2 regions of the Streptomyces sp. NPDC048434 genome follow, and region 1 is predicted to be linked to the other one. Evidence: riboswitches for the same ligand, from Rfam matches in the RefSeq annotation. Region 1 holds a riboswitch; the other holds the start of a gene.
What was found. A riboswitch is a leader RNA that binds a small molecule or an ion and turns the genes downstream of it on or off. The one in region 1 is predicted to bind cobalamin.
Positions count from the first base shown of each region.

Region 2: linked by a shared signal. The riboswitch ahead of ACGFWI_RS24080 (prenyltransferase/squalene oxidase repeat-containing protein) and the one ahead of cobN (cobaltochelatase subunit CobN) in region 1 are both predicted to bind cobalamin.

Region 1 covers NZ_JBICXQ010000023.1:91,207-97,449, reverse strand. Annotated here, with positions in the region: gene ACGFWI_RS25920 (precorrin-8X methylmutase) at 1-420, opposite strand, end outside; gene cobG (precorrin-3B synthase) at 512-1,870, opposite strand; cobalamin riboswitch at 2,037-2,162, shown strand; gene cobN (cobaltochelatase subunit CobN) at 2,200-5,802, shown strand; gene ACGFWI_RS25905 (DUF4097 domain-containing protein) at 5,900-6,243, opposite strand, start outside.
Region 2 covers NZ_JBICXQ010000021.1:9,612-15,854, reverse strand. Annotated here, with positions in the region: gene ACGFWI_RS24095 (ferredoxin) at 1-220, opposite strand, end outside; gene ACGFWI_RS24090 (aldehyde dehydrogenase) at 220-1,671, opposite strand; gene ACGFWI_RS24085 (MBL fold metallo-hydrolase) at 1,948-3,027, shown strand; cobalamin riboswitch at 3,235-3,395, shown strand; gene ACGFWI_RS24080 (prenyltransferase/squalene oxidase repeat-containing protein) at 3,564-4,862, shown strand; gene ACGFWI_RS24075 (SCO2322 family protein) at 4,862-5,533, shown strand; gene ACGFWI_RS24070 (CbiQ family ECF transporter T component) at 5,530-6,243, shown strand, end outside.

The DNA of each region.
Region 1 (6,243 bases):
GGTGGGGGCGTTGCCGAACGCGACCACGGCGCCTTCCAGCCGGTCCCGCCACAGCTCCAGGGCCGCGGCGCTGCGGGTGGTCCCCCTCCGGGCGGCCAGGTCCGCGACCGACGGGTCGGCGAGGGTGCACAGCACCTCGTTGCCGGCCGGCAGCCGCTTACGGGTGACGCCGCTGGCGACCATGTTGGCGTCGCAGAGGATCGGCGCACCGGCGTGCAGCGCCTTGCGGGCGGCTGCCACCACGTCGGGGGTGAAGGCCAGATCGCGTACCAGGTCGACCATGCCGCAGGCGTGGATCATCCGGACCGCGACCTGGCTGACGTCGGCGGGCAGCCCGGCGAGGTCCGCCTCGGCGCGGATGGTGGCGAAGGACTGGCGGTAGATCGCCGCACCGTCCTTCTCGTAGTCGAACGCGGTCACTGTGGCCTCGGGGTTGTCGGGTGCGGGAGGGCTCGGGGGGATCGGGGGACTCGGGTGATTCATGGGGTGGGGCATGGGGCTTCGGGGCGGTTCATGGGGCCGGGGGCGGGGCCGCCGCGGTGTGTGCGGTGTCCGGTGCGGTGTCCGGACGTACCAGTGCTACCCGGTAGCCCTCCGCCGTGGCCAGCACGTCGACCCAGGTGCCGTGCGGGTGACCGCAGCGGCGTGCGCAGCCCGACCAGTACACGGGGACACCCTCGGGAGGCGGGCCGGTGGGTGCTTCGTCCGGGACGGCTGTGCCGGCGGCGACGGCGGCCGTGGCGTCGGCGCGTACGTCGGTGAGGGACTTGGCACAGCCGGGGCGGCCCGTACAGGCGCCCAGGCGGTGCCAGGGGGAGGCCGGGTCGGTGATCAGTCCGGCGGTGGTGAGCTCCGCCAGCCGGCCGGGTGCCGCGGCGGCCGGCAGTCCGGGCAGGACGATGCCGCGCCACGGGGTGAGGCGCAGTGCGCCGGCGCCGTCGTCGGCGGCGATCGCGGTCAGCAGCCGCCATTGGGCCACCGACAGCCGGCCCAGCGGCGCCAGGACCGAGAGCGCCCGGTCGCCGTCGGGGCCCTCGACGATGCCGGGGGCGGAGGAGTCCGCATACGGCGGGGAGGTGCGGGTTCCGGGTGCGGGAGCCTCGGGCACGTACGCGGCCCCGATGCCCGCCGACCGCAGCGCGTCGGCCACGTCCAGGGCGCTCAGCCCGTGCCCGTCCGGGAGTTCGCGGACCCGCCAGGCGCCGCTGCCGCTCGCCCCGGCGGCGGTCAGGAAGGCCTCGGCGGCGGTGAGCGCGGCGCGCGGTACGTCCGGGCCGGCGATCCGCAGCGCCGCCGGATCGTCGCCGACCCGCAGCAGGGCGCTGCCCGCCGGTCCGGTCCGGTCCCCGTCCGGTTCTGCGAGCAAGCTCACATCTCCGCCGAGCGCCGCCACATCGCCCCGTCCGTCGTCCACAACGAACAGGAAACGGCCGGAGAGGGCGGTCGCTGACTCGCTCGCACAGAGCAGTGCGTCCAGCTCACGGGCCCACCGTCGCACGTCAGAAGGGGTGTGCCGGTCCAGTCCGGCCAGCGGGGAGGCGAGGATGTTGCGGATGCGTTCGTGGCGCTCGGAGGGCAGCAGACCGGCGTCGCGCAGCAGACCGGCGAGCCGGGCGCCGCAGTCCTCCGCAAGGCCGCGGAGCTCGGCGTTGCCGCGGGAGGTGAGGGAGAGGTGGCCGTCGCCGAGCAGTTCCGCGGCGTTGGCCAGGACAGTGGCCTGACGGGCCGTCAAATCTCCGGCGGGTACCCGGATACGGGCGAGATTGCCGTCGGCGGCCGTATGCAGCCGCAGCGCTCCCGGGCAGGCGTCACCGCGGTCGCGCAGAGGCGGTGCGGCGGCCTGCGGCCGTGTCGAGGGGGAGGGCGGCATGGCCGCGAGCATACCCACGGGGGTGGGCGCCGATCCGGGCCGGATCCGGCCATGCACCCGGCCCGCCGCGTGCACGCCCCCGTCCCGCCGCGGCCTGCCAGGAGGCCCGCTTACCTCGCCCGGCCACAGCCCTTACTATGCAGGTCGGTGGGTCGGCTGGCCCGCCGACGCCAGCGACGGCGCAGGGTCCTACGGCCCTAGGGAGGAAGCCCGGTGAGAATCCGGCGCGGTCCCGCCACTGTGAACCCGGCCTGCCGGGCGAGCCAGGAACTCCCGCCGTCCTTACGACCACCCGGGGCGCGGACACCCCGAGGAAGGCCTGCGCTCGCATGCTTCTGCTGCTGTCGACCTCCGACACCGACCTGCTCAGTGCCCGCGCGGCCACGGGTCCCGTGCCGTACCGGCTCGCCAACCCCGCCCGTCTCGACGTCGCCGAGCTGCCCGCACTGCTGGAGGGCTGCGACCTCGTCGTCGTGCGTCTCCTCGGCGGGATCCGGGCCTGGGAGGAGGGCCTGGAGGTGCTGCTCGCCGAGGACCAGCACCGGCCGGTCGTCGTGCTCACCGGTGAACAGGCCCCCGACGCCCAGCTCATGGAGCAGTCCACGGTCCCGGTCGGCATCGCGGCCGAGGCGCACGCCTACCTCGCGCACGGCGGGCCCGCCAATCTCGACCAGCTCGCCCGCTTCCTCTCCGACACGGTGCTGCTGACCGGTCATGGCTTCGAGCCGCCCGCGCCCGCCCCCAGCTGGGGCCCGCTGGAGTGGGAAGCCCGCAACGAGACCGGCCCGCTGATCGCCGTGCTCTACTACCGCGCCCACCACATGAGCGGCAACACCGGCTTCGTACGGACCCTGTGCGAGCAGATCGAGGCGGCGGGCGGCCGTGCCCGCCCGCTCTTCGTCGCTTCCCTCCGTGCCCCCGAGCCGGAGCTGATCGAGGAGCTGCGGGCCGCCGACACCCTGGTCACCACGGTCCTCGCCGCGGGCGGCAGCAAGCCCGCCGAGGCCTCCGCCGGCGGCGATGACGAGTCCTGGGACGCGGGCGCGCTGGCCGCCCTCGACGTTCCGATCCTGCAGGCCCTGTGCCTGACCGGGCCGCGCAGTGCCTGGGAGGAGAGCGACGAGGGGCTGTCGCCGCTGGACGCCGCCTCGCAGATCGCCGTCCCCGAGTTCGACGGCCGGCTGATCACCGTTCCGTTCTCCTTCAAGGAGGTCGACGAGGACGGTCTGCCGGTGTACGTCGCCGACGCCGAGCGCGCCGCCCGGGTCGCCGGCATCGCCGTCCGGCATGCCCGGCTGCGCCACATCCCGGCCGCCGAGAAGCGCCTCGCCCTGGTGCTGTCCGCGTACCCGACCAAGCACTCCCGGATCGGCAACGCGGTCGGCCTGGACACCCCCGCCAGCGCCGTCGCGCTGCTGCGCCGTCTGCAGGCCGACGGCTATGACTTCGGCACCGAAGAGGTTCCCGGCCTCGTGTCCGGCGACGGCGACGAGCTGATCTACGCCCTCATCGAGGCCGGCGGCCACGACCAGGAGTGGCTGACCGAGGAGCAGCTCGCCCGCAACCCGGTCCGTATCCCGGCCGCCGACTACAAGCGCTGGTACGCCACGCTCCCGCAGGAACTGCGGGACTCCGTCGAGCAGCACTGGGGGCCGCCGCCCGGCGAGATGTTCGTCGACCGCAGCCGCAACCCCGACGGCGACATCGTGCTGGCCGCCCTGCGCCGCGGCAATCTCCTCATCCTCATCCAGCCGCCGCGCGGCTTCGGCGAGAACCCGATCGCGATCTACCACGACCCCGATCTGCCGCCCTCGCACCACTACTTGGCGGCGTACCGCTGGATCGCGGCCTCGGCCGACGACGGCGGATTCGGCGCGGACGCCATGGTCCACCTGGGCAAGCACGGCAACCTGGAGTGGCTGCCCGGCAAGAACGCCGGGCTGTCCGCGGCCTGCGGCCCGGACGCCGCCCTCGGCGATCTCCCGCTCGTCTACCCCTTCCTGGTCAACGACCCGGGCGAGGGCACCCAGGCCAAGCGCCGGGTCCACGCCACCCTCGTCGACCACCTCGTCCCGCCGATGGCCCGCGCCGAGTCCTACGGCGATATCGCGCGCCTGGAGCAGCTGCTCGACGAGTACGCGGCCATCTCCGCCATGGACCCGGCCAAGCTGCCCGCGATCCGCGCCCAGATCTGGACGCTGATCCAGGCCGCCAGGCTCGACCACGACCTGGGCCTGGAGGCCCGCCCGGACGACGAGGGCTTCGACGACTTCCTGCTGCACGTCGACGGCTGGCTGTGCGAGGTCAAGGACGCCCAGATCCGCGACGGTCTGCATGTCCTGGGCGGCGCACCGGCCGGCGAGGCCCGCGTCAACCTCGTCCTGTCCATCCTCCGCGCCCGCCAGATCTGGGGCGGTACGTCCGCCCTGCCCGGTCTGCGCGAGGCGCTCGGTCTCGACGAGTCCGCCGCGACCCGGACGACCGCCGACGAGGCCGAGGCCACGGCCCGCGCGCTGGTCCAGGCGATGGAGGACGCGGACTGGGACCCGGCGGCGGTGGCCGGGACCGCCGAGGGGCACCCGGCCGCGGTCGCCGACATCCTCGACTTCGCCGCCCGCCAGGTCGTCCCGCGCCTCGCCGCCACCACCGACGAGATCGACCACGCGGTGCACGCGCTGAACGGCGGTTTCGTTCCGGCCGGTCCCTCCGGCTCCCCGCTGCGCGGCCTGGTCAACGTCCTGCCGACGGGCCGTAACTTCTACTCCGTCGACCCCAAGGCCGTCCCCTCCCGCCTCGCCTGGGAGACCGGCCAGGCCCTCGCTGACTCCCTGCTGGAGCGCTACCGCACCGACAACGGCGACTGGCCGCAGTCGGTCGGTCTGTCCCTGTGGGGCACCAGCGCGATGCGGACCAGCGGCGACGATATCGCCGAGGCCCTCGCCCTGCTGGGGGTCCGCCCCGTATGGGACGACGCCTCGCGCCGGGTCAACGGCCTGGAGCCCATCGCGCTGGCCGAGCTCGGCCGCCCCCGTATCGATGTCACCCTGCGCATCTCCGGCTTCTTCCGTGACGCCTTCCCGCACGTCATCGGCCTGCTCGACGACGCAGTACGGCTCGCCGCCGGCCTGGACGAGCCCGCGGAGTCCAACTTCGTACGCGCCCACGCCCAGGCCGACCTGGCCGAGCACGGCGACGAGCGGCGCGCCACCACCCGCATCTTCGGCTCCCGTCCGGGGACGTACGGCGCGGGACTGCTCCAGCTGATCGATTCCCGCGACTGGCGCACCGACGCCGACCTCGCCGAGGTCTACACCGTCTGGGGCGGTTACGCCTACGGCCGCGGTCTCGAAGGCCGGCCGGCCCGGGACGAGATGGAGACCGCCTACAAGCGCATCGCGGTCGCCGCCAAGAACACCGATACCCGCGAGCACGACATCGCGGACTCCGACGACTACTTCCAGTACCACGGCGGCATGGTCGCCACCGTCAAGGCGCTCAAGGGCAAGGCCCCGGAGGCGTACATCGGTGACTCCACCCGTCCGGAGACGGTCCGCACCCGCACCCTCGTCGAGGAGACCTCCCGGGTCTTCCGCGCCCGGGTGGTCAACCCCCGCTGGATCGAGGCGATGCGCCGCCACGGTTACAAGGGCGCCTTCGAACTCGCCGCGACCGTGGACTACTTGTTCGGCTACGACGCCACCACGGGCGTGATCGCCGACTGGATGTACGACAAGCTCGCCCAGACCTACGTGCTCGACCCCGAGAACCGCGACTTCCTGCAGGAGGCCAACCCCTGGGCCCTGCACGGCATCGCCGAACGCCTCCTGGAGGCCGAATCCCGCGGTATGTGGGAGAAGCCGGACGCCGAGACGCTGGCGGCCCTGCGGCAGGCGTTCCTGGAGACCGAAGGGGAGCTGGAGGGGGAGGACTGACGCCGGGGGCGGGGTCCGTCCCGTCCCGGTCGGCAGGCGGCCGGGGCCCGGAGACCGGGCCCGCTCGGCCGTCCCGGCCCCGCCCGATGCCACGGCATCAGGCGGGGCGTGCGGTGATGTCCCCGTTGCTGGTGGTCAGGTCCAGGTGGAAGCGTCCCGCCGGGTCCTGGGCGACACCTATGTGCTTGTCCCCGTTGCTGGTCTCCGCGGCTACCCGGTACGGACCCTTCGGCAGCCGCAGGGTGATGCCGCCGTTGGACGTCTTCGCCCGGACGCTCTGGGCGCGGGCCGGGGTGAGATCGATCGCCCCGTTGGAGGTCTCTGCCGCGATGCGCTTGCCGGACAGGCCGCGTCCGGTGATCCGGCCGTTGGAGGTCCGTGCGTCGACCGTGCCGGCCACGCCGTCCAGGTCGATGGTGCCGGAGCTGGTCGTCACCTTCA
Region 2 (6,243 bases), on a different contig from region 1:
GGAAGACCGCCTCGCCGCTGTCGGCCACGGTCAGGGTGATGGCCTCCACGGGACACCCCTCGGCCGCCGCCAGTACGCCCTCGTCGGTATCGGTCTCCGGTGCCACCGGGTGCGACTGCCGGGCCGTGTCCAGCCGGAAGCCGTCCGGCGCCGCGCCGACGCACATCCCGGACCCGATGCAGACGCTCCGGTCCACCTCCACCCGCCAGCGGTCCCCCATCAGGCACCCGCCGGCAGATGGATCATCTTGTGCTCCATGTATGCACCGAAGCCCTCCGGCCCGAACTCCCGCCCGATGCCGGAGTTCTTGTAGCCACCGAACGGGCCGAGCATGTCGATGCTGAAGGTGTTCACCGAGTACGTACCGGTGCGGACCTGCCGGGCGAGGTCGATGCCGTGCTCGACGTCGGCCGTCCACACCGAGCCGGAGAGCCCGTAGTCGGAGTCGTTGGCGATCCGTACCGCCTCGGCCTCGTCGTCGTACGGCAGCAGACAGATGACCGGGCCGAAGATCTCCTCGCGGGCGATCCGCATGGAGTTGGCGACCTCGCCGAAGAGGGTCGGCTCGACATACCAGCCCGTCGGCTGCCCCTCGGGCCGGCCGCCGCCGGTGAGGACCTTGGCGCCCTCCTGCCGCCCGAGCGCGATGTAGTCCAGCGAGCGCTGCTGCTGACGGCGGGCGACCAGCGGGCCGAGTTCGGTGGCCGGATCCAGCGGGTCGCCGACGGTGAGCGCGGACGCCGCCGCGCTGAACCGTTCGGCGATCTCGTCGTAGTGGCTGCGCGGTGCGAGGATCCGCGTCTGGGCCACACACGCCTGGCCGTTGATCATCCAGGCGAACGGCACGATGCCGGCCACCGCCGCGTCCAGATCCGCGTCCGGCAGGATCACCGCAGCGGACTTCCCGCCCAGCTCCAGCGTGACCCGGCTGAGGTTCCGGGCCGCGACCTCCATGACCCGTTTACCCGCCGCCACCGAGCCGGTGAACGACACCTTGTCCACGCCCGGGTGCCCGACCAGGTACTCGCTCACCTCGCGGTCCGCCGGGAGGATCGACAGCACCCCCGCCGGCAGCCCGGCCTCGGCCGCGATCTCCGCGAGCAGATACGCGTCCAGCGGGGTCTCCGGCGACACCTTGAGCACCACCGAGCAGCCGGCCAGCAGCGCCGGTGCGAGCTTGGCGGCGGCGGTGAACTGCGGGACATTCCACGGCACCACGGCCGCGACCACCCCGGCCGGCTCCCGCCGCACCAGCAGCGGACCCAGCACCCCGTCCCGCCGCTCCTCGAACGGAAAGTCGCGGGCCACGGTCAGCGCCGCGTCCCACACCAGCATCGCCGCCAGTGACTGCACCATGACGCCGGAGGTGAAGGGCGTGCCGTTCTCGGAGCTGATGACCTTGGCGATCTCCTCGCTGCGGGCCGCGAAGCCGTCCTTGATACGGGTCACCACCGCGATCCGGTCCGCCAACGGGGCGTTCGCCCACACCCCGGACTCGAAGGACGTACGGGCCGCGGCCACCGCACGGTCGACATCGGCCCGTGAGGCGTGCGGCACCCGGCCGATGACCTGTTCGGTGTGGGGCGAGACGACCTCGATCGTGTCCCGGCCGGCCGGATCGACCCACTCACCGCCTATGTAGAGCTTTCCGTGCTCGACGAGGTCGCTCATCGCTGCCGCCTCCTGCGGGTTGGCCGCCTGTCCGACAATCCCTGAGGGGTCCTGAGGGTCCCTGAGCGGTCTCCTGGCTGCCCCTTGGGTGGCTCCTGATGCTGCATCAGCATCGCTCACCGCAACAGGAACTGATACCAGTTCTAGTTGCAGGAGTCCACGGCGCGGGCCGAATCCCAACTCCGCCGGAACGAAGGTCACTTCCCTCCGCATTGAAACCAGTTCTAGTTATAGTGAAGCCGGTACCGGGTGTATGCCACACCGAGAGGGGACCGGATGACGCCACAGGTGACCGACCACAAGGGCGGGGTGTGGAGCATCGCCGTCCCGATCCCGGACAACCCGCTCGGCCACACCCTCGTCCACCTCCTGGAGACCGACCGCGGGCCGGTGCTCATCGACACCGGCTGGGACGACCCGGACTCCTGGGACACCCTCGTCGCCGGCGTCAGTGCCTGCGGCTTCGCCCTCGCCGATCTCCACGGCGTCCTGATCACCCACCATCACCCCGACCACCACGGCCTCTCGGCCAAGGTGCGGGAGGCCTCCGGCGCCTGGATCGCGATGCACGCCGCGGATACCGACGTGGTCCGCCGCACCCGCGAGGCGGAACCGGGCCGGTGGCTCGACCACCTGACCGCCAGGCTCGCGACGGCGGGCGCACCGGACGAACATCTGGCACCGCTGCGGGAGGCGCGCGCCCAGGGGCGGAGCCGGAAGCTGCCCGGACAGGGAGCCGCGCTGCCGGACCGCGACATCAGCCCCGGCGAACTGCTCGATCTGCCGGGGCGCCGGGTGCGCGCCATCTGGACACCGGGGCACACCCCGGGTCATGTGTGCCTCCATCTGGAGGAGGAGCACCCCTCGGGGCAGGCCCCCGGCTTCGGCCGGCTCTTCTCCGGCGACCATCTCCTCCCCGGCATCACCCCGCACATCGGTCTGTACGAGGACCCGGAGGGCGAGGGGCGTCCCCCCTCGAACGAGGGTGAGAGCGTGAGGGACCTCCACGATCCCCTGGGCGACTATCTCGACTCCCTCCAACGCGTGGGCCGGCTCGCCCCCGCCGAGGTGCTGCCCGCCCACCAGCACGCCTTCACCGACGCCGGCGGACGCGTACGCGAGCTCATCGCCCACCACGAGGCGCGGCTCTCCCAGCTGAGGGCCCTGCTGCGCGAACCCCGCACTCCCTGGCAGCTGGCCATGGCCATGGAGTGGAACCGCCCCTGGGAGCAAATCCCGTACGCCTCGCGCAATATCGCCGTCTCGGAGGCCGAGGCCCATCTGCGCCGTCTGGTGAAGCAGGGACAGGCGGAGCGGGTGCCGGGGGCCGGTCCGGTGCGGTACCAGGCGGTGTGAGGGAGGGGCGGGCCCTCGGGCCATGGACCGTGGGAGGGACCTCGACGAGGCGGCGGCCGGTTGCCGCACGGCCCACGGCCGGTCCGCGGTGGGCCCACGGCCGGATTCCGCCCGGCGCCCTCCCCGGCCCGCGGCCGATTCCTGCCCGGCGCTCTCCCCCGCGCAGTTCCGGCTCGTACGGGCGAGCGAGTGGCGGGCGGGGGCCGGTTAAGGTGTGCGGGACAACTTCATCCGTACCCGATCGGGGGAAGCCGGTGGAAATCCGGCGCTGACCCGCAACCGTGAGGACGGCCTGCCCGCACCGCGCACCTGGCCGGGCGCGGAGGGCCGTACGAGCCGGAACACCCGAGGGGGCACGACCAAGGCTCCCGCCACCGGAACCGCCCGCCCGTGCGGACGGCCGGTGCGCGGCACCGTCGAGGTATACGGAGCTGAGCCCGGTGCCACCGCGCCCGATTCATGGATCGGCGCTCGGCCGGCCGGCCGAGCGCGGCTGCGTAGCATCGCCGCGACCCGACCCGAGAGGCACCGACCCGATGGCCCCCATGGCTTCCATGGCTCACCAGGCCCCTTTGCCGCATTCCGTCGCCTTGCTGGCGCGCCGCGCCGCCACGGCGCTGGCGGCCGCGGTGGTGCTGGGCGCGGCCGCTGCCCCCGCCGCGAACGCGGACTCCCCGCCCGCATCCCCCAAGAAGCTGCCCGACGGGCTGTACGGCACCAAGGACCCGCAGTACGACGGGGTCTGGCGGCAGTCGCTCGCGCTGCTGGCCCAGGACACCGTGGGCATACGCCCCGCGGCATCCGCCGTGAAGTGGCTGGCCGGGCAGCAGTGCGCCGACGGCTCGTTCACCGCCTTCCGGGCCGAGCCGGGCAAGCCCTGCGACGCCAAGACCATGCGGGACACCAACCAGACGGCCGCCGCGGTGCAGGCGCTGGCCGCGCTGGGCGGGCACGGGGACGCCGTGCAGAAGGCCGTGAGCTGGCTGAAGTCGGTGCAGAACGACGACGGTGGCTGGAGCTCGATGGCCGGCTCGGCCAGCGATGCCAACTCCACCTCCGTGGTCATCGGCGCGCTCGCGGCGGCGGGCGAGAAGCCGCGGTCCGTGACATCGAAGAAGGGTGGCAAGACCCCCTACGACGGGCTGCTCACCTTCCGGCTGGGCTGCGAGGCGAAGGAGGACGCGCGCGGCGCGTTCACCTTCCAGCTCAAGGGCGCGGCCCCGAACGCCGATGCCACCGCGGCCGCCGCGACCGGAGCGCTCGGCAAGGGCTTTGTCGTCGAGCCGGCCGGCAAGGGAGCAAACGCCCCCGTCAAGCCGCTGAGCTGTAAGGACGGCGAAGGCAAGAAGGCGGGCAGCAGCGATCCGGCGCAGGCCGCGGCGGGCGGCGACGGCTACCTCGTCGCGCAGCTCGACAAGAACGGACAGCATCTGCTCTCCGCGATGCCGGGCGCGGAGAAGCAGCCCGACGTCGGCAACACCGCCGACGCCGTGGTGGCGCTGGCGGCCGGCCGGCACGGCGCCGATGCCGCGAAGCCGCTGAAGTGGCTGGAGAAGAATTCGGCGGACTGGGCCAAGCAGAACGGCCCCGCCGCGTACGCCCAGCTGGTGCTGGCCGCGCACGCCACCGGTACCGACCCGCGCTCCTTCGGCGGCACCGATCTGGTGGCCGCGCTCAACGCCACCGGCCCCGAGCCGGCCGCCGCGGCGAAGAAGGACGCCGACGGCTCCAAGGACGAGGGCGGCCTGGGCCTGCCGTGGATCATCGGCATCGGCCTCGCCATCGGTGCCGGCATCGGCTTCCTGCTGAGCAGCCGTAGGAAGAGCCGGCTCTGATGCGGCGCACCAGGATCGCCGGCGCCGTGCTGCTGGCCGGTGCGGTCACCGGTCTGGCCACCGGGCCCGCCCAGGCGCAGGAGTACCGCTACTGGTCCTTCTGGCACGGCACGGGCAGTTCCTGGGCGTACGCCACCGAGGGGCCGGCCACGCTGCGGCCGGCCGACGGTGCGGTGGAGGGCTTCCGCTTCGCCGTCAGCGCCGACTCCGCCGCGGCCGGCAAGCCCCGGGCGGCCGCCGGCTTCGACGCGATCTGCCACGGCACCCCGGCGAAGGACGGCCGCAAGCGGGTCGGCATCGTCATCGATTTCGGGACCGCGGCGGACGCACCCGGCGGCGAGCGGCCGCCGAAGGCCAGGACGGAGTGTGCCCAGGTGTCCGAGGACGCCTCGGCGGGGGAGGCGCTGGCAGCGGTCGCCCGGTCACTGCGCTATGACCCCAACGCCTTGTTGTGCGCCATCGCCGGTTACCCGACGTCGGGGTGTGCGGACCCGGTGAAGGGGGCGAAGGAGCCCGCGTCGTCCGCTTCTGCGTCTTCGGGCGCGGCGGCGGACGGGGACGCGAGCGGCGGGGGCGACGGCGGCCCGTCCGCCGGGCTGGTCGGCGGTGTCGCGGCCGTCGTCGTACTGGGCGCAGCGGCGGTGTGGCAAGCGCGCCGCCGACGCGGATGAGCGCCCCGCAGGCGACCCGTACCACCGCGCTGCATGCCGGCGCCTGGTGGCTGTGGGCGCTCGGCCTGGCCACCGCGGCCTCCCGCACCACCGATCCCCTGCTGCTGGGACTGCTGGTGGGCGTGGCCGGCTATGTCGTCGCGGCCCGCCGTACGGATGCGCCATGGGCCCGTTCGTACGGGGCGTTCGTCAAGCTCGGCCTGGTCGTGATCGCCATCCGGCTGGTCTTCGCCTTCGTCCTCGGCTCGCCGATCCCCGGTACGCACACCCTTGTCACGCTGCCCGAAGTGCCGTTGCCGGACTGGGCGAAGGGCGTCCGGATCGGCGGCCGGGTCACCGCCGAGGGCATGGTTTTCGCGCTGTACGACGGGCTGAAACTGGCCACTCTCCTCATCTGCGTGGGCGCCGCCAACGCGCTCGCCAACCCGGCCCGGCTGCTGAAGTCCCTGCCCGGCGCGCTCTACGAGGCGGGCGTCGCGGTCGTCGTCGCGATGACCTTCGCGCCCAACCTGGTCGCCGATGTCCAGCGGCTGCGTGCCGCGCGTCGGCTGCGCGGCCGCCCAGACCGCGGGTTCAAGGCGCTCCTCCAGGTCGGACTGCCGGTTCTGGAGGGCGCGCTGGAGCGCTCGGTGGCGCTGGCCGCGGCCATGGACGCGCGCGGCTACGGCCGTAGCGCCGAGGTACCGCCCGCCGTACGGCACCTCACCTCC